Regions from separate parts of the Bacillus sp. XB1 genome, predicted to be linked through region 2. Evidence: predicted binding sites of a transcription regulator. Region 2 holds the regulator's gene; each other region holds the start of a gene.
What was found. The regulator LexA, encoded in region 2, represses DNA repair genes until DNA is damaged. The targets are predictions, from matches to a motif close to CGAACATATGTTCG.
Positions count from the first base shown of each region.

Region 1: a site for LexA is predicted at 5,257-5,270, ahead of uvrB (excinuclease ABC subunit B). Genes of this name have one in related genera too.
Region 3: a site for LexA is predicted at 4,330-4,343, ahead of recN (DNA repair protein RecN). Genes of this name have one in related genera too.

Region 1 is NZ_JBNRIL010000003.1:21,540-28,773, reverse strand. Features, by position in the region: gene ACK1U5_RS21400 (MerR family transcriptional regulator) at 1-246, opposite strand, end outside; gene ACK1U5_RS21395 (LysR family transcriptional regulator) at 298-1,191, opposite strand; gene ACK1U5_RS21390 (YeiH family protein) at 1,343-2,365, shown strand; gene ACK1U5_RS21385 (helix-turn-helix transcriptional regulator) at 2,663-2,860, shown strand; gene ACK1U5_RS21380 (hypothetical protein) at 3,008-3,235, shown strand; gene ACK1U5_RS21375 (MerR family transcriptional regulator) at 3,336-4,097, shown strand; gene ACK1U5_RS21370 (hypothetical protein) at 4,094-4,714, shown strand; gene ACK1U5_RS21365 (DUF4362 domain-containing protein) at 4,760-5,191, shown strand; gene uvrB (excinuclease ABC subunit B) at 5,342-7,234, shown strand, end outside.
Region 2 is NZ_JBNRIL010000001.1:17,658-24,891, forward strand. Features, by position in the region: gene ACK1U5_RS00110 (PadR family transcriptional regulator) at 278-601, shown strand; gene ACK1U5_RS00115 (DUF1700 domain-containing protein) at 594-1,136, shown strand; gene ACK1U5_RS00120 (DUF4097 family beta strand repeat-containing protein) at 1,137-1,940, shown strand; gene lexA (transcriptional repressor LexA) at 2,033-2,653, opposite strand; gene ACK1U5_RS00130 (YneB family resolvase-like protein) at 2,795-3,451, shown strand; gene ACK1U5_RS00135 (DUF896 domain-containing protein) at 3,497-3,736, shown strand; gene ACK1U5_RS00140 (bifunctional metallophosphatase/5'-nucleotidase) at 3,776-5,359, opposite strand; gene ACK1U5_RS00145 (phosphate/phosphite/phosphonate ABC transporter substrate-binding protein) at 5,545-6,483, shown strand; gene phnC (phosphonate ABC transporter ATP-binding protein) at 6,567-7,234, shown strand, end outside.
Region 3 is NZ_JBNRIL010000002.1:654,136-661,369, reverse strand. Features, by position in the region: gene spo0A (sporulation transcription factor Spo0A) at 1-765, opposite strand, end outside; gene spoIVB (SpoIVB peptidase) at 1,056-2,354, opposite strand; gene recN (DNA repair protein RecN) at 2,473-4,212, opposite strand; gene argR (arginine repressor ArgR) at 4,477-4,926, opposite strand; gene ACK1U5_RS18735 (TlyA family RNA methyltransferase) at 5,069-5,908, opposite strand; gene dxs (1-deoxy-D-xylulose-5-phosphate synthase) at 5,912-7,234, opposite strand, start outside.

The DNA of each region.
Region 1 (7,234 bases), on a different contig from region 2:
ACTGCTGCACGGATTGTCGTACAGGTGCGGTTCAATTTCAAGGCAGCGCAGCATCCTTGCCGTCTCTTCTAAATTTAAGCCAATTTGTAAGTACATTTGAATAAGCTCCACTTTTTCGATGGCACTTTCATCAAAATCACGGTAACCATTTGCAAGGCGCTTAGAAGGGAGTAAGCCCTTTTCTTCGTAATGTCTTAGTGATCTTTCACTAACGCCAGTTTCTTTTGATAATTCTCCAATTCGCAATGTATTTCACTCCTTTTACATGTATTGTAAACCTTCACACTAATGTGAAGGTCAACTCTGTTTTTTCGCAAAAGAATCTACATGATTTAAGAACACTTGAATGGCTTTAGATGGAATGAAATATTTACCGCGCACGATGGAGAACGGACGGATTAGTTGTTCATTTGGAACTTCGACGTGGAATAGTTCTTTTGCTAATAGCTCTTTCCGTACAGTCCAATCAGAAAGGATAGCGATGCCAAGCCCGGCACTAACAGCTTCCTTTACGCTTTGGATACTACTGAATGTAAAGAATCGTTTCATTTTTAAATGGTGTTGATGAATAAAGCGGTCACTATAAGCGCGTGTACCAGAACCACTTTCTCTTAATACCCATACTTGATCTTGGAGTGTACTTTCATTTATTTCATTTGTGCGGAGTAATGGATGATTTGGCGGGACGACGAGCTTCATTTCATCTTGCATAAATGTTTCAACATCTACGTCGGCGTATACGACTTGTCCTTCCACTAGGCCGATATCAATTTGATTAGAGCGAAGGCTTTGCAAAACGTCTTCTGTATTTGAGATGAAAGTATGAACTTCGACGTGTGGATTTTCATTCGCATAGTTAGCCAGTATTTTTGGAAGTAAGTATTCGCCAATTGTAAAACTAGCACCAATGCGCAGTGTTCCTGTTACAACGTTATGTAGTTCATTAATTTCTTGTTTAGCATCTTCGTAAAGAGAGAGCATTTGCTTTGCATGTATATATAATATGTTTCCAGCTTCAGTAACTTGGACGTGCTTCGGGGAGCGTTGAATAAGTGTAGTGCCAAATTCGTTTTCTAAGTTGCGTATATGCATACTTACTCCAGGCTGTGAAAGGTTTAATAATTCTGCTGCACGGGAGAAGTGTTTCTGTTCAACGACAGTAACAAAAATTTTTAAAATGTCTACGTTCATATAATGGGCTCCTTTCTTTTTCTATTATCTTATCATAAGTATTTCTAATGATAGAGATTTGGTATTGGTATTAAACTTATTATAGAAACTCTCTTATAATGTAAGTAGAAAGAACATGCATGTTCCAATACGATTATTGGAGTGGTTCAAAATGGAACAAACACTTGTTATACAAAAGAAGAAGCGTTTTGGATTTTCGCAAGGAATTGGGATTACATTATTAATCGCAATTGTGGCGAAATATTTAGCAGAGCTTCCATTTTTAAATATTATGGGACAATTAGTAATTGCTATTCTAATTGGGATGGTTTGGCGTGCGGCAATTGGAGTCCCTCAAGATGCGATTGCAGGGACGAACTTTGCAAGTAAGAAGTTGCTGCGCTTTGGGATCATCTTACTTGGAATGCGATTAAATCTTGTTGATATTGCGAAGGCAGGGCCGAAAGTATTGGTCATCGCAGCGGTTGTTATTACATTTACGATTTTCGTTGTATATGGACTAACGAAAGTATTTAAAGTAGAAAAGAAACTTGGGATTTTAACAGCATGCGGGACAGCAATTTGCGGCGCAGCAGCGGTCGTGGCAATTGCGCCGCAAGTGAAAGCAAAAGATGATGAAACGGCAGTTGGTGCCGCAATTATTGCTATTTTAGGTACGATATTTACGCTTATTTATACGTTATTATATCCAGTGCTTGGCCTATCTCCATATGGTTACGGTGTATTCTCAGGGGCCACGCTGCATGAAATTGCTCATGTTATCGCAGCCGCGGCGCCAGGAGGAAGTACGGCTATAGACATCGCAGTTATCGTGAAGCTAACGCGCGTTGCAATGCTCGTACCAGTAGCAATTTTAATTGGATTATGGTTTGGAAAGAGTGAAGGAAGCAAGGAAAAAAGATCGTGGCGCGACCTTCCAATTCCATGGTTCATTTTCGGATTTTTAGCGATGAGTGCCGTGCATTCGCTCGGGATTATTCCAGAAGTTGTTGCGGGATACATTGTTGTCATTGCTTATATGCTAATCGCAATGGCGATGGCAGGACTTGGTTTAAATGTAGAGTTTAAAACGTTCCGTAAGTTAGGAAGCAAAGCGTTCGTGGCGGGGCTGATTGGCTCGGTTTGCTTATCGGTTCTTGGATACGTTCTTGTATATGCGCTAGGATTTATGTAGTAGAGGAGAAAGCTGTTCCCGAAGGTATTTGGGGACAGCTTTTTCTTATGATTATAGTAGCGCTACGGATGTCGATATATTTGAAAAATCGCCGATATAAATGGAGTTGCGCTGATATATTTGGGAAATCGCCGATATAATTTAAGTTGCGCTGATATAAATTGAATTACTCTTGTACTTTATTAGAGTAGGTGTTCAGTGAAACGTTTTTCTAAAATTTGTAAAGATATCTTTACTTATAACTGGAAAATATTTATAATTTAAGTAAAGATATCTTTACTTTTGAAGGTGGAGCCTATGGGTGTGAAAAATAAAATAAAAGAGTTAAGAAAGCAAAATCATATAACGCAAGTTGAAATGGCAAAGGCGATGCAAGTGACGCGGCAGACGATAGTGGCGATTGAAAACCATCATTACAATCCGAGTCTAGAGTTATCTTTAAAAATCGCCAAGTATTTTGGAGTGAAGGTGGAGGAAATCTTTACGCTGGAGTAAGGGGAGAGAAAATGAACGATAAGTTTGAGAGATTTCAATTAGAGTAAACGTTTAAATATATAAGGATTGGTTTTGATTTATTAATTAGTATCGCATCAACGAGCGTGTTAGCAACAAGGAATAATAGATAGAAAAAGGGGAACTGGGATGGGATTACCGGTGTTATGTGTCGCTACAGCTATATTTTCGCTTCTTTGGGGAATGCAAAACTTTTCTCGTAATCCAGTGCCGAGCATTTGTATTATGATTGGTACTGTAGGTTTATCGTATTATTTATTATTATTAGCCCATTATCATAAAACGGCAACGAGTGTTGTTGTTGGAGCACTTATTTTATTTTGTGGGCGCGCCATACAAAAGGGGTTATTTCCATAAAAGCTGTTTATACACTTTGTATAAACAGCTTTTTGTATTTTTTTCACAAAACGCTTGAAAGTTACGTAACGTCATCTTTTATAATGAGAGGGAAGAGGTGATGGTAGTGATTTCAATACAAGAATTGACGAAAGAAACAGGGGTTACAGTACGTACATTACGTTATTATGATCAAATAGATTTATTAAAGCCGAGCGGAAAAACAGAGGGTGGACATCGGTTATATAGTGAAAATGACGTTATTCGTTTGCAACAAATTTTATTTTTGAAAGAAATGGGATTTTCATTAAAAGAAGCTGCGAATATGTTAGTAAAAGGTGAGCTGGATTTAAAAAATTCGCTTGAAAAACAACTTCGGTTTGTACAGGAAGAACAAAAGAAATTTAATCGAATGGAGCGTGTTTTACAAGCAGTTGTTTATTCGGTAGATGTAGAGGGAGAACTTGATTGGAAAGTTATGTTTGAACTTATTCAGCTTTCAAAACAGTCTCCTCGTATACGTGAAATATTTCAAAATGAAGTATTTTCAAAGGAAGAACAAAAATTGCTTCAGAATTTGCCAAATATGAGTGAGGAAGATCCGAATGTTTTAGAATGGGTAGATTTATTAAAGCAATTACGTACTTTTATGAAAGACGGTAAAGAAGTCGCAAGTGATGAAGTACAAGAGGCAACGAAGAAATTAATGCAGAAATGTTTAGAAATGGCTAATGGTGACGAAGCGTTTTTAGATAAGTTATGGGAAGTTAGAAAATCGAAGGAAGATTCACAGAAAATGAGCATGTATCCAATTGAAGAAGAACTTTTAGCATATATGGATGAGGCTTTTCGTATTTATGATGAAAGGGAGAAGGATAAATGAGTATACTCGCAGAATATCGTTGGTATTTTTTAATTGGGGCAGAAATTGTATTTTGGTTATCAGCTATCGGTTTCTTTTTACTTCGCTACGGATTCCGTTTGAAAAGAGCGAGTTTTATTATGGGGATTGTACTCCTCGTAAATGAAGTATTTATTTTAACTTTAGGGGTAGTGGACTATTATCAAACAGGAAAGTTCTCTAACTTTCAGATTATTACTGTAATCATTTTATTATATGCAGTTTTCTACGGGAAAAAGGATTTAAAGAAGCTTGATATATTTGTACAAAAATCAGTTGCGAAATGGCGTAATGAACCGGCGCCTATTATTGAAGAACAGGTAGAATTAACAGGTATGGCCTATGCAAAGCAGGAAATAAAAAATTGGGTATTACATCTTGTTTTATTCGTTGGTGTGCACATATTCTTTTTCTTCGCGTATGGATTTATTCCATTTGAACAATGGGGTAATTGGTTAGAATCGGGAATCGTTTTAAATAAAGCTGCAAGTCGCGTGAGTCAAGTGTGGGCGATTATATTTTTAGTTGATACAGCGATTTCATTTTCATATGTGATTTTTCCGAAGAAGGAGAAAGGAAAAGAAAAGCTACTTTCATAATTGAAAGTAGCTTTTCTGGTATACAAATAATTTTTATAGGAGAGGATGACAATAGGAAAAAGAACCAGTTTTATAAGTCTATTTCTCTTTAGTTTAGTAGCATGTTCACCATCTAGCACTACAATTGATAAGAAGAATGATGTCATTGTAAAGGGAGCAGGAATTCTCAATCTAGATAAATTTGAAAAGTTCGTTTTGAATGTCGAGCAAAGGGAAGTTGATAAAATAAGAATTGTACAGTATACCCTTGAAGGGGACCCGATTTTTCAAACGTTAGAGTATAGTGGGAACGATATATTTTATGTGTCAGATAATAGAAAAGACAAATTTGCTGGGAAGGATAAAGGGTTACATAAAGATAGTTGTAAAGGTATTGTTAAAGAGCAGCGCGAATCAGAAAGTACTTATCGGTTAATAGATTGTATGAATGAAGCTGGGCGCAATGGATATGACTTAGTATATGTACCTAAAAAATAGAATTAGTAGAGGAAGGAAGTATTTACTCCTTCCTTTTTCTATGTGTATATTGTCGAAAACTTTACCGAATATCTGTTCGTTTTTTTAGGTTTTTTATAGGTATTCGTGGTAAAATAATAATACAGATTTTTATGAGGAGGTCGGATTTTCTTGGAACGTCAATTTGAAATTGTCTCAGCGTATTCCCCGCAAGGTGATCAGCCGGTAGCTATAGAGAAGCTTGTAGAGGGAATTAATAGTGGAAAGAAAAAGCAAGTGTTGCTTGGAGCGACAGGAACGGGTAAGACATTTACGATTTCAAATGTCATTAAAGAAGTGCAAAAGCCAACACTTGTTATGGCTCATAATAAAACGTTAGCAGGGCAGTTGTATAGTGAGTTGAAAGACTTTTTCCCGAATAATGCAGTTGAATATTTTGTTAGTTACTACGATTATTATCAGCCAGAAGCGTATGTGCCGCAAACAGATACGTTTATTGAAAAAGATGCGCAGATTAATGATGAAATTGATAAATTGCGTCACTCGGCAACGTCTGCATTATTTGAACGGGACGATGTAATTATCGTTGCGAGTGTTTCGTGTATATATGGCTTAGGTTCTCCAGAAGAATACCGCGAGCTAGTTGTTTCGCTTCGAGTTGGTATGGAAAAAGACCGCAATCAATTGCTTCGTGAACTTGTTGATGTACAGTATGGACGTAATGATATTGATTTCAAGCGTGGTACATTCCGTGTACGCGGAGATGTAGTTGAAATCTTCCCGGCATCACTTGATGAGCATTGTATTCGAATTGAATTTTTCGGTGATGAAATCGATCGTATTCGTGAAGTAAATGCGTTAACAGGTGAAGTATTAGCAGAACGTGATCATGTAGCAATCTTCCCAGCATCTCACTTCGTTACACGTGAAGAGAAAATGAAGGTCGCTATTGAAAATATCGAAAAAGAATTAGAAGAGCGTTTAAAGGAGTTAAATGATAACGGTAAGTTGTTAGAAGCGCAGCGTATAGAGCAACGTACACGTTATGATTTAGAAATGATGCGCGAGATGGGCTTTTGTTCAGGTATTGAAAACTACTCCCGTCATTTAACACTTCGTCCAGCGGGGGCAACGCCGTATACGTTATTAGACTATTTCCCGAAAGATTTCTTAATCGTTATGGATGAGTCGCACGTATCAGTACCGCAAGTAAGAGCGATGTATAACGGTGACCAAGCACGTAAACAAGTGCTTGTGGATCATGGATTCCGTCTGCCATCGGCTTTAGATAATAGGCCGCTTACGTTTGATGAGTTTGAAGAGAAAACGAATCAAGTTATTTATGTTTCGGCAACGCCAGGACCGTACGAGTTAGAGCAGTCACCAGAAGTAATAGAACAAATTATTCGTCCAACAGGACTTTTAGATCCGCCAATTGATATACGACCAATTGAAGGGCAAATTGACGATTTATTAGGAGAGATTCAAGATCGCATTGCAAAAAATGAACGTGTATTAATTACGACTTTAACGAAGAAAATGTCAGAGGATTTAACGGATTACTTAAAAGATGTAGGAATTAAAGTTAACTATCTTCACTCTGAAATTAAAACGTTAGAACGTATTGAAATTATCCGTGATCTTCGCCTCGGTAAATTTGATGTACTTGTCGGCATTAACTTATTGCGAGAAGGATTAGATATTCCGGAAGTATCACTTGTCGCTATTTTAGATGCTGATAAGGAAGGATTTTTGCGTTCAGAACGTTCATTAATTCAAACAATTGGTCGTGCCGCGCGTAATGAAAACGGCCGCGTTATTATGTATGCAGATCGTATAACGAAATCTATGGGGATTGCGATTGAAGAAACGAAGCGTCGTCGTAGTATACAAGAAGCTTACAATGAAGAGCATGGTATTACACCGAAAACGATTCAAAAAGGCGTTCGTGATGTTATCCGTGCAACGACAGCTGCTGAAGAGACAGAAACATACGAAGCAACTCCTTCTAAGAAAATGACGAAAAAAGAGCGCGAAAAGACAATTGCGAAGATGGAAGCAGAG
Region 2 (7,234 bases):
ATTGGGGCTTTTTCTCATTAATCTATAGTGAATACGGTTATGTTTGATTCTTCAAGAGGAAAGAGTGAATGAATTCCAATATTAATGTAAATAAAATGAAACCTTGAATGATGTTTAGTGATAATACGTTCTTATTCAGGAGTTCGTTTATTCATTTTCTAAATTTAGGCAATAAATATAGCTTAGTACCTTGCAATAAACAATACCGAGTGGTATATTATGGATAAGATAGGTACTGTGCATTGAACAGTACTAAGATAGGAAAGGAGGATGGCACTTGAACGTTCAGTTTAAAAAAGGTGTGCTTGAACTTTGTGTATTAGCACTTGTAAAACGTAAAGATAGTTACGGTTATGAACTTGTTCAGCAAATTTCTAATAAATTTTTAATATCGGAAGGGTCAGTATACCCTTTATTACGTCGTTTGACGAAAGAAGGGTATTTTCAAACGTATTTAAAGGAATCTACGGAAGGGCCACCTCGTAAATATTATCAATTAACAGAGCAAGGGGAGACGCAATTTCATTTGTTAGTAACAGAATGGTGTGATTTTGCGAAAGGGGTACAAGAAATTATTGAAGGGGTGGAATGGGATGAGTAAAGAAGGGTTTCTTAAAGAATTATCAAGTTATCTTAGAAAGTTACCAGAGGCAGAGAGGCAAGATATTTTATTGGATTATGAAGAGCACTTTCAGTTTGGACTAGAAGAGGGGAAAACTGAATCAGAAATAATACAAGGCCTTGGTTCTCCGAAAGTAATAGCGAAAGAATTACTTGCGATGTATCGCTTCGATGAAATGAAAAAAAATCCATCGACTTCAAATGTGACAAGAGCTGTTATGGCAGCGATTGGACTTAGTTTGTTTAATTTTATTATTGTGTTAGGACCGTTAGTCGCAATTATTGCTTTTATATTTTCTTTTTGGATCGGTGGTATTGCTAGTGTAGTAACACCATTTTTCGTTATTGGAAAAGTATTTATGGGTACTTTTATATGGTTGGATCTTTTCGTTAGTATAACGTTTGTTGGAGTAGGTTTATTGTTATGTATTATCGCTTTTTATAGTACAAAGTGGTTTAAGAGATTGTGTGTACGATATGTAATATGGAACTTCAAAATGATAAAAGGAGAGTAAATGATGAAAAAACTATTTTTAATCGCTATTGCTTGTATCATTATTGGAGTAATAGGAATTTCCCAAACATATGAAAAAGCAGTACAAACTGCTAAAAAAGGCGATAAAGAAAATGTAATTAAAAACGAAACATTAAAAAATATAGAAGTTAAGTTAGATGCCGGGGATATTATTGTCCAAAAATCTCCTGACTCTTCTTTTTATATCAAGCAATCAGGAGATGTACGTAAACAAGAGATTCGTATCGCAGAAGATGGTGACACATTAAAAGTTATTGGGGAAAGAGAAAAAGGTGCTTCATTTGATTTTTCTTTTTACGATTTTAGGTTTCAAACGTCTAAATTGACTCTCCTTGTGCCCGAACGCTCTTACCAAGATGTAAAAGTAAATTCATCTGCTGGACAAATCGAAATGAGTGATGTGAAAAGTGATAGCGTAAGTGTTAGAACACTTGCTGGAGAAGTAGAGTTGAAACAAATAACGGCTAAGAATGTGGAGGGATCGACAAAAGCTGGTGAGGTGAATTTTAAGAAGGTATTAGGGAAAGTGACCGCAAAAACAACAAGTGGGGAAATAAATATTCAAGATCATGATTCTAAGTATAATCTAGAAGCAAGTTCAACTGCGGGAGATATAGATATTACTTTATCGGAAAAACCACAAGATGCGGTAATTACTGGGCAAAGTGCTGCCGGAGATGTAACAATTTTTAATGAAGAAAATAAAAACGTAACAATTGGAAATGGTAGTAAAAAGATTAGTGGTAAAACGGCTGCTGGAGATGTGACGATTAAAACTCGTTAATAAGAAATAGAATGCATGGAAATCTATCAAAATACAAAAAAGAAGATAATTACCGTATATAAATAAGGTAATTATCTTCTTTTTATTATTTTTTAATGTAAATCACGATATACGCCAATTACTTTCCCGATAACTGACACTTGTTTTAAAATGATAGGTTCTAATGAAGAATTTTCTGGTTGTAAACGGAAATGGTCTTTTTCTTTATAGAAACGTTTAACAGTTGCTTCATTATCTTCTGTTAAAGCGACTACAATTTCACCATTATATGCAGACTGTTGTTGGCGAACAACAACTAAATCTCCATCGAAAATACCAGCTTCAATCATACTATCTCCAGAAATACGTAACATGAACACTTGGTCTGCTCCAGCAACAATACTAGCTGGAAGTGGGAAATGTTCCTCTACGCTTTCGACCGCTGTAATTGGTAAACCAGCAGTAACTTTTCCGACAATTGGAACTTGAATAACAGATTGTGTTTCCGTATCCATTCGGTCTTCACCTAAAATTTCAATGGCACGTGGTTTTGTTGGATCGCGTCGAATGTATCCTTTTTCTTCTAATCGTGATAAATGTCCGTGCACTGTAGAACTAGAAGCGAGGCCGACTGCTTGACCAATTTCACGTACGGAAGGTGGATATCCTTTTTCTTGTACTTTTAGCTTAATAAAGTCGAGAATGTCTTGCTGGCGTTTCGTTAACTTTTCCATGTTTTCTAACACCTCGTTTTCTTTCATTTTTCTTATTAATAAGTATAACATGTGAAAAAACATTCTACAAACATAAGTTCGAACAAATGGCGGATTTATGTTACACTATAGGGAAATAATAGGGAGAAAGAGGGGTTCAAAATGAATGCAATTATTTATGCACGTGTGAGTACAACGAAAGAAGCGCAAGAAACATCATTATTACGTCAAAAAGATGAATTATTGCATTTAGCTGAGCGCTATCAAATGAATGTTACTAAGGTGATTGAAGAGCAGGCTAGTGGATATACAATTGAACGTGACGGTATATTAGAGGTGTTGGATACAATTCGAGACGAACAAATTGATGTGTTACTTATACAAGATGAAACGCGTCTTGGTAGAGGAAATGCGAAGATCGCGTTAATGCATTGTTTACATAAAGAAGGCATAAAAGTATATACGCATACACATAACGGTGAATTACAATTGTCGGATTCTGATTCGATGGTATTAGATATTATTGGTATTGTTGAAGAATATCAAAGAAAGATTCATAATATGAAAATTAAACGAGGTATGCAACGTGCAGTAGAAAAAGGTTATCGTCCAGAAAAAAATTTAAAAAATCGTCATTTAAGTGTAGGAAGAGAGAAAAAAGAAGTGCCAATTGAGGAAATTGTACGTTTGCGAAAAAGTGAACTCACGTTTGAAGAAATTGCAGCAACATTACGTGGATTTGGTCATAATGTTTCAAAGGCGACTGTACATCGTAGATATGTAGAGTATACGAAGCAATTGCTTGATAAAGAAGAGTAACTATTGTATGATAATAATCAGTTTTGATTAGAAGGGGGATTCGAGATGATTAATCACGAACTCGTTGAACGCATTAACTTCTTAGCGAAAAAAGCAAAAGCTGAAGGTTTAACTGAAGAAGAGCAACGTGAGCGTCAATCGCTACGTGAACAATATTTAAAAGGGTTTCGTCAAAATATGTTAAACGAACTTAAAGGTATTAAAGTTGTTAACGAAGAAGGTACAGATGTTACACCGACGAAATTAAAAGCTTTAAAAAAGCAAGATAATGCAAAATTAAATTAAAAGATGGGCGAAGCCCATCTTTTTTATTTGTAAAAATCGTTATTTAATAACTTTCCAGTTGTTATTAACTGTTGCTTCTATCGTTTTATGTTCCAATATATAATTAGCGATAAGTTCAGACATATCTGTGGGTATATCTTTTACTACTGGTTTGTTTTGAAACATAAAGAAATTTCCCCCGCCACTTGCACGATAATTATTCATTACAACGTCATATTCTTCATTCATATTAAGAGGAGCACTGTTATGCTGTAAAGATTCTACTCTTTCACCAATTGGTTTTGAAATGTTTAATACGTATGAAATCCCTTCCCACATATCATAATTATAATGTTGTGGCTTTGGTTCTATGTAGGTAGGACTTACGGTGATTGATCCATCTGTTTTTAATGTGAAATAAGAAGCAGAGAGTTCAAGAGCATTTTTTATATCTGCTCCAGTTATTTTAATTACTTTTAATGTGTTTGGATAAATATAATTAGAAACGATATCGCGCATTGTTACATGTTCCGGGAAACCTGGAGATGTATTATGGAACAAACTTGTACAAGAAATTGATACATTAGCTATATTCATCTGTATTTTATTTATGAATTCTATAAAAGGATGATCATGCAAACGAGTTTGCATAGCATCTGAAATTTGCATGCCCCCTTGAATGATTCCAATAGGTTGATCAAGCCACTTTTGTGTTTTCTCTTCGTAATCGGCTACCAATGAAAGTACATCTTGGTCCGCCTCAAATCCTTGTACAGATAATAATTCAGAAGAACTCTCTTTTTTCACCCATTTATGTTTCGTTTTTTCGAATGTTACTTTTACTTTTCCAAATGAGTGTCCATTGCATCCGGTCTGTAAAATTGTTACACCGTTAGCCATTGTGTGAGAAATTTCCCGGTGTTGGTGGCCTGTTAATAAGATATCTATGCCTTCAATTTCATGGCACATTGCATATCCTTGGTTTTCTCCTGTTAACACTTCAGTCGGTACCCCGGTTTGTAAATCTCGTTCAACTCCCCCGTGATACGCTACGACTAGTAAATCTGGTTTCTCATGTTCGCGAATATAAGAAACCCATTCTTTTGTAGTCTTTAATGCATCTTCAAATAGTAAATCTTTAATGTGATGGGGTTGTTCCCAATTGGGAATGTAATGCGTTGTCACCCCTAAAATAGCAATTTTTATATTTGATTCAATATGTTTTATTACATATGGTTTCCCGAAATAAGGTTTTTTACTGTTTTTATCTAAAATGTTTGCTGATAGGTACGGGAAGTTCGCAGTAGTCACAGCATTATTTAATATATCCATCCCGTAATTAAATTCATGATTGCCGATAATTGCAGCGTCATACTGTAAGTAATTCGCTAATAAGGACATTGGGTTTTTTTTGTTTTTTTCGTATGTAACATAATGATAAGTAAATGGTGTGCCTTGAATAAAGTCGCCATTATCAATTAAAAGAACGTTTCTATTTTTGGAACGTTCTTTTTTTATAAGAGTAGAAATTTTAGCTAAACCAAGTTCTGCTGGGGAGTTATCTTGGTAGTGAATAGGATAAACAGTGCCATGTATATCGCTTGTTAATAAGATGTTTAAAGTTACAGTTTGATTTTGTTCCAATATGACTCACCTTTTCTATTGTTATCTTCCAATTCATCATATCAAATATGTGAAGAGAATTTTAATGTGAGTGTATAGAATGTGTAAAGATTCTGTAAATAATCAATTATTTGTAAAAATATGTGATATATTTCTTCATGTTTATGAAAGGTTATTTTATAACAATGAAAAATGGAGGCATTAATATGTTGAAAAAAGTTTTTGCAATGAGCACAACAGTTGTACTAGCAGCGGGATTATTAAGTGGCTGCGGGACGAAAGAGTCAAGTGCAAGTAAAAATGAAGATACGAAAAAAGGATATGTACCGAAGACTTTAAATGTTCAATTTGTTCCTTCTCAAAATGCGGATACGTTAGAGGCGAAGGCAAAACCGCTTGAGAAGCTATTAAGTGATAAGTTAAATATTCCAGTAAAAGTTAGTATTTCAACGAACTACAATACAATTGTAGAAGCGATGGCATCTAAACAAGTAGATGTAGGATTTTTACCGCCAACAGCGTACGTATTAGCACATGAAAAGAAGGCTGCAAATGTAATTTTACAAGCACAACGTTTTGGAGTAGATGATGAAACGGGAGCCCCTACAAAGGATTTAGTAGACTTTTATAAATCTGAGTTTGTTGTTAAAAAAGACTCTAATATAAATAGTGTAAAAGATTTAAAAGGTAAAAAGATTGGTTATCAAGATGTAACATCATCAGCAGGGTATGTATGGCCTGCAGCTGTTCTATTAAAAGAGGGAATTGATCCGTTAAAAGATGTGAAACCTGTTACATTAAAAGGTCACGATCAGTCGCTTATTGCTCTTTTAAATGGTGACGTAGATGCGGCTGTTGTATTCCAAGATGCTCGTAATATTGTAAAAAAAGATTATCCGAATATATTTGATCAAACGAAAATAGTGAAATTTACTGAGAAAATTCCGAACGATACAATTTCTGTACGATCTGATTTAGAAGCAGAGTGGAGCAAGAAATTACAAGATGCTTTCATTGAAATTGGAAAGAATGAGGAAGGTCACAAAATCATTAAAGAAGTATATTCACATGAAGGATATGTTAAATCTGATGATAGTAAATTTGATATCGTTCGTGAATATGGGAAGAAAGTAAAAACGCAATAATACATATGGAAATGGCAGCTAGCTGAAAGGGGATGTTTTCAGTTAGTTTGCCGTTTTGAATACATAGAAGGTAGGTAAGATGTGTGATAGAGTTTCGAAATGTCTCCAAAGTGTATCCAAATGGTACAAAAGGATTGAATAATATAAACTTGAAAATTCAAAAAGGTGAGTTTGTTGTAATGGTAGGGCTGTCTGGAGCTGGAAAATCTACACTTCTCAGATCCGTAAATCGTCTTCATGAGATTACCGAAGGAGAAATCATTATTGAAGGTGAGTCTATTACTGCTGCGAAAGGAAAAGAATTAAGGCGTATGCGCCGGGATATCGGTATGATCTTCCAAAGTTTTAATCTTGTAAAGCGATCAACAGTATTAAAAAATGTATTAGCTGGTCGTATTGGATATCATTCCACATTACGTACAACGTTAGGTTTGTTTCCGAAAGAAGATGTGGAGCTCGCATTTCAAGCGTTAAAAAGAGTGAATATTTTAGAAAAAGCATATGCACGTGCTGATGAATTATCAGGAGGACAACAGCAACGTGTATCAATAGCTAGAGCATTGGCACAAGAAGCAAAAATCATATTGGCAGATGAGCCTGTTGCATCGTTAGATCCACTTACGACAAAGCAAGTATTAAATGATTTGAAAAAAATCAATGAAGATTTTGGAATTACAACAATTGTGAATTTGCATTCTATTGATTTAGCTAGGCAATATGCGACACGTATTATTGGATTACATGCAGGAGA
Region 3 (7,234 bases), on a different contig from region 2:
ATCCGCAACCATTGCGATAAACTCAGAATTCGTAGGTTTTGCTTTTGACATGGATACTGTATAACCGAATAAGGACGAAATAGAATCAATATTCCCACGGCTCCAAGCTACTTCAATTGCGTGACGAATTGCGCGCTCCACACGGCTTGCTGTTGTATTATATTTCTTTGCGATATCTGGATACAATACTTTCGTAATCGATCCTAATAATTCGATATCATTGTATACCATGGAGATTGCTTCTCGTAAATACATATATCCTTTAATATGAGCGGGTACACCAATTTCATGAATGATACTCGTAATACTCGCATCTAAGTTTTTCGGTTTTCCATCTACTGTTGTGGCTGATCGGAATGATGGTAGTGGACGCTTAATCATAGTGTTTGCTTTACCACTCACTTGACGAATATGACTCGTTAAATTCTCCATATCAAATGGTTTTAATATGAAATATGAGGCACCTAAGTCAACTGCTTTTTTCGTCACATCTTCTTGGCCAAATGCTGTCAACATAATTACGCTAGGCTGTTTTAACCTTTCAATATGTCGCATTTTCTCCAATACAGCTAAACCATCTAAGTGTGGCATAATAATGTCTAAAACGAGTACATCAGGTTGCTTATCTGTTAATAAGTTTAAACACTCTTGACCATTATAAGCAGTACCGATTACTTCCATATCATCTTGAGCGGCTACATAGCTCTCTAACATTGATACTAGTTCTTTATTATCATCCACAAGACATACTTTAATTTTCTCCACAGCTTTTCCTCCCTTACCGAATCGATTCTCCGACATGTGTATCCTTCTAGGCTACATGAATTGTTCGACAATTGTGTGAAAATTCCCTTTTAAAGTTTCTTACTTTCCGATAAAATCACAAAAAAATATGTTTATCGTTCATTTATTCCCTTTCGCAACACATTCCATCATAGAAATACAACGAAACGTTCAACCCTTTCCTTTTATTTTACAACAAAAAACACCTCTTGCGGAGCTTTTACAAAATTTCAACGAATTTTTCAACAGAAAAAGCGAGCTAATAATATATATTAGCTCGCTTTTTTCTCTTGATCATAAATATTAATTCCAGCTTGATGTAACATCCATTCAATATGAACACCATATCCTGATGTTGGATCATTTACAAATACATGCGTAACAGCACCAATTACTTTTCCATTTTGTACAATTGGACTTCCGCTCATTCCTTGTACGATACCGCCCGTTTTCGCTAATAGACGTTTATCTGTTACTTTTATTACCATACCCTTTGTGGCTGGGAATTTTTGCTGCACTGTACTAACAACTTCAATATCAAACGCTTCTACTTTATCTTGATCAATAACTGTTAATATTTTTGCCGGTCCTTCTTTTACTTGATGAGATAATGCGATAGGCATTGCTTTATCCATTATACCGTTTTTCATATTCGTATTTAATTTTCCAAAAATACCATATGGACTATTAATTGTAATATTGCCAATCACTTCACGGTCTGGTGAGAATCTTGCTAATTTCTCCCCTGGATTCCCATGACTACCTCTTTCAATTGATGTAACTGTCGAGCGCATAATTTGTCCATCTTCGACTTGAATCGGCTTTTTCGTATCATTATCAGAAATAACATGACCAAGTGCCCCATATTTCATAGAATCTGGATGAACAAATGTCATCGTTCCAATTCCAGCTGCCGAATCACGGATATACAAGCCAATTCGATAAGACGATTCACCGTTGTCTTTTTGTGGAGTTAGCTTCGTACGAATATATTTTCCATCTCTTAACAATACAAGATTAAGCGGTTCACCTGTTTCTCCACTATTATGAATAAACGGTGCTACATCACTCATTCTTTCAATTGTTTTACCATTAATTTCAGTAATCATATCTCCAATTTGTACACCTGCTGTTTCACCAGGAGATATTTTACCTTTTTCAGTTTGAATTAAATGATGGCCTACAACAAGTACACCTTTTGTATTTAATTTCACACCAATTGATTGTCCACCTGGAATCACTTTAAAATCTTTTAACACTTTCACATTTACTTTTTTCACTGGAAAACCAGCAAGCTGAAATACCATATCAGCTTCACCATTTTGATGAGAATTTACCATAAGTCCTTGTTTTTGTTCATTCGAACTCACTGTAAATACATGACGATTTGTGGATGAAGCTTTGAAAACTGGTAATGATGATATTTCTGATTGTTGTCCTTCAAAAACAACAAGTTGTTTCGGTGATGAAATAAACGTTCGAAGCGGTTTAAAACATCCAATAAAAACTAAAGAAACAAGGAGACAAAGACCTATTATTTTTCGAAATTTTTCTAATTTCAACTTGTTCACTCTCCTCGCTCCTACCCCACATTCAGCCTCTTGGCTTCACTTTTTAATCTCTCCTTGCAGTGCTTTATTTATAACCGGAAGAATTAAGAAATCGTCATTTGAGAAAAAAAGCTATCCATTACTGGATAGCCTCTGCTGTCTGTTTAAAATGATGCGCTTGCGTAAGTAATTCTTTCGCATGCTCTGTCGTTAAATCTGTGATTTCCACACCAGAAATCATTCGAGCTATTTCTGTTACTTTATCCTCCATAGTTAAAACAGTAACTGATGTAATTGTCCGATCATTCGCTACTTGTTTTCGAATAAATAAATGTGAATCCGCCATTGAAGCTACTTGAGGTAAGTGCGTAATACAAAGTACTTGCGAGTTTACTGATACTCGATAAATTTTTTCCGCAATAGCCTGTGCGACCCGGCCACTTACACCCGTATCCACTTCATCAAAAATAACAGATGCAACCCCTTGATGCTTAGAAAAAATGCTTTTTAAAGCTAAAATGATACGAGATAACTCTCCGCCAGAAGCAACCTTTGAAAGTGGTTTTAGCGGCTCTCCTGGGTTCGTTGAAATATAAAATTCCACATGATCGTAACCATCCGCCGTAAGTCTTACCGGCGCACCTTCCACAAGGGGCTCTTCTGCATTTCCTTCTCTCTTCATAATTCTCACTTCAAATTTCGTTTTTTCCATATATAATTCTTTTAATTCCTGATGAATTGCATTTGTAAGGTGTTCTGCAAGCTCATGACGCATATTACTTAACAACGTTGCTTCTTTCATAATAACACTTTCTAATTCCTTCAACTGTTTCTTCGTCGTTTCAATATGAACGTCTTTATTTTCAATCGTAAAAATTTCCTGTTCAATTTTATCAGCATACGCTAAAATCTCTTCTACATTATTTCCATATTTTCTCTTTAGCATACGAATTTCATTCAAACGTGTTTCGATTTCATCTAAACGATTTGGATCATATTCCATCATATCGAGCTTTTCCCTCAGTTGATAGGCAACCTCTTCTAATAAGTAATAGCTATTTGCAATTGAATCATGATTCTCTTGATACACATCATCTAAATGTGTAATACTTTCCATTTGCCCCATTGCACTTCTTACATTATCTAATCCTTGTCCGTCGGCACTTAAAGAACGATATGCATCACCTAACGCTTTATAAATCTTTTCAAAATTAGAAATTTGCAATCGTTCCTCAGTTAATTCATTTTCTTCATCCATCTTTAAATCCGCCTTGCGAATTTCCTCGTGCTGAAATTGAATTAAATCTAAGCGATGTGCCATTTGTTGCTCATTTTCACTTAACGATTTCAATTGTTTTTTTAATTTTTCATAGTCAGCGTATACGTTTTGATATATGTCTAATTGTTTAACGATTCGATCCCCATCAAAGTGATCAAGCATAAACAGATGTCGTTCTTCATTCATTAAATCTTGCGTTTCGTGCTGTCCATGAATATCAACAAGTGTTTTCCCAATTTCTTTTAATATGCTAAGTGTAACAAGCTTCCCATTTACACGACATACACTCTTCCCGTTCGCAGCAATATCACGCTTTAAAATAATCATACCATCTTCTATTTCTATATCTAACTCTTCTGCCTTTTCAATACATGGATGCTTCTCATCTTCAACATAAAATAGCCCTTCAATCTCAGCCTTTTCTGTTCCATATCGAACAAATTCTGCTGACCCACGGCCACCTACAAGTAAACTAATTGCATCAATAATAATCGATTTTCCGGCCCCTGTTTCACCGCTTAAAACCGTTAAACCTTTTTGAAAAGAAATATTTAATGCTTCAATAATAGCAAAGTTTCTAATCGATAATTCCGATAACAATGCCCCATTCACCTCGTTATAAAATAATCCCTTACTAAAGGATTTTCTCAGTTCTTCATTCAAATAATCATGCTATATATTTGTATGTATATACTCTTCTAACCCGCTTCATTGTACCAAACATTTGTTTTACGGGTCAATCCATCTATTTTTTAACTTTATGCAAACAAAATATTATATTACAATTGAAAATTCATATTTTTAACCAATAAAAATATCTTGTTCACTTTCCACTTTACGATGGAAAGCAAACAAGATTTTTTGTTACAACATATTTAAGAAACGATCAGAGACAACACCTGTATCGTCAGGTGTACGGCAAATAATTAAGCAAGTATCATCACCACAGATGGTTCCGATGATCTCATCCCACTCTAAATGATCAATAAGTGCTCCAAGTGAATGAGCGTTACCAGGCAATGTTTTTAGCACAAGCATATGTCCTGCCGTGTCTAATTTTACAAATGAATCCACTAGATTTCGTTTTAATTTTTGTAACGGGTTAAATCGTTGATCTGCTGGCAAGCTATATTTATAGCGCCCATCATGTAATGGCACCTTCACTAAGTGCAGTTCTTTAATATCGCGCGATACTGTTGCTTGCGTTACATTAAATCCCTCATTACGTAAAATATCAACTAATTCATCTTGTGTTTCAATTTCTTTGTTTGCAATAATTTCCCTGATTTTAATATGGCGCTGACCTTTATTCATACATTTGCACCTCACACTATCTCTTACCATAGTTTAAACATTGGTATACTTCACTTATTTATGTTAACTTATAATTCGTTTCTTGTACACAATTGTTTTTACAATCATTATACAATTACAGCAAAAAGAGGAACAACATATGTTATTCCCCTTTCCCTTTTTGTTTTAGAACGTCATGCGCTTCTGTAACAACTTGCTCTATAGAAATCGGAGAATGATTTTCGCCATTCTCACGTTCACCATGCCATTTCAGATGAATTAAAAATTCAATATTACCATCCCCACCCGTAATTGGTGAGAATGTTAAACCTTCCACATCATAGCCTTCTTTTAAAGCAAACTCGACAATCATTTCTACAACAGCTTCATGTACTTTTCTATCACGAACGATACCTTTTTTCCCAACTTGCTCTCTTCCAGCTTCAAACTGCGGTTTAATTAACGCTGCTACATCTCCGTTAGGCATAAGCATTGTTTTTAAAACTGGCAGTATAAGCTTTAATGATATAAATGAAACATCAATACTTGCAAATTGAGGTAAACCACGTTCTAAGTCTGCTGGTGTCACGTAACGGAAGTTTGTTCGTTCCATTACAACAACACGCTCATCTTGACGTAATTTCCACGCTAGTTGATTGTATCCTACATCTAATGCATAAGATAATTTCGCTCCATTTTGAAGCGCGCAATCTGTAAAGCCACCAGTTGATGAACCAATATCTATCATAACTTTATCTTGTAAATCAAGATGAAATGTCTCTAATGCCTTTTCAAGTTTATAACCACCACGACTTACATACGGCATAACTTGTCCCTTCACCGTAATCTCAGTATCTTGCGAGATTTTCTCTCCTGGCTTATCAAGTCTCATCTCATTTGCATATACGAGTCCGGCCATAATGGCGCGCTTTGCTTTCTCACGCGTTTCTATAAGTCCTCGCTCTACTAATAGTACATCTACTCTTTCTTTTTTTACGCTCATTTGTTACGCCCTTTTTTGTTTTGATGGAATCATTGTATGAATACGGTCTACAACAGCATCTGTCGTTAAACCAATTTCTTCTAATAATTTTGTTACACTTCCGTGCTCTATGAAGCGGTCTGGAATACCCATTCGTTCAACTAATGCACTATGGTAACCATTTTCAGATGCAAATTCAACTACTCCTGTTCCAAAACCACCGATTAAACAAGCTTCTTCAATCGTTAAAATCGGTATATTCTTTCCTAGAAGATCATGTAAATATGCTTCATCCATTGGTTTAATAAAGCGAGCATTCACTACTTTCACTGAAACCCCAGCTTTTTCAAGACGCTCAGCTGCTTCCATTGCCATTGGTATTGTCGTACCAAACGTTAAAATAGCTGCTTGTGTACCCTCTTTTAACGTCTCCCACGTACCGATTGGAATCGCCTTTAATTCTTTATCCATATGAACGCCAAGTCCATTACCGCGAGCATAACGCAATGCGATTGGTCCATCTTCATATTGCATCGCCGTATAAACTAAATGTTGCCCTTCATTTTCATCTTTCGGCATCATAAGCACCATATTCGGCAAGTGACGTAAGAATGAGATATCAAATACGCCTTGATGCGTTTCACCATCTGCTCCTACTAATCCCGAGCGATCTATTCCGATGAAAACATTTAAATTTTGGCGGCATATATCATGAACAACTTGGTCATATGCTCTTTGTAAAAATGTTGAATAAATCGCTAAGAATGGCTTCATTCCTTGCGTTGCCATACCTGCTGCCATTGTTGTAGCATGCTGTTCTGCAATACCTACATCAATCATACGATCTGGGAATTCTTTTTGGAATTTCTCAAGTTTTGATCCAACAGGCATTGCAGGTGTAATTGCTACGATACGCTCATCCGCTCTCGCTAGCTTAAGTACTGTTTCACTAACAACAGCACTCCATGCTGGTGCAACTTCTTTCGGCTTAACGAAGTCACCTGATTCAATTTTATAAGGTCCTGTTCCATGCCAAGTTCCAATAACGTCACTCTCAGCCGGTTTATAACCTTTTCCTTTTTTCGTAATAACGTGAACAAGCACTGGGCCTTTTGTTTTCTTTGCATATTGCAACGTTTCGAATAACTTTTCATAATCATGCCCATCGACTGGACCTAAATATGTAAAGCCTAACTCTTCGAAAAAGACACCAGATACTAGTAAATATTTAAGACTATCTTTTATTTTCTCTGCTGTCGCAGCCACTTTCCCGCCAACTGCTGGGATTTTCTTTAATATATACTCTAATTCATCTTTTACCCAGTGATATTTTCCTGCGGTACGTAA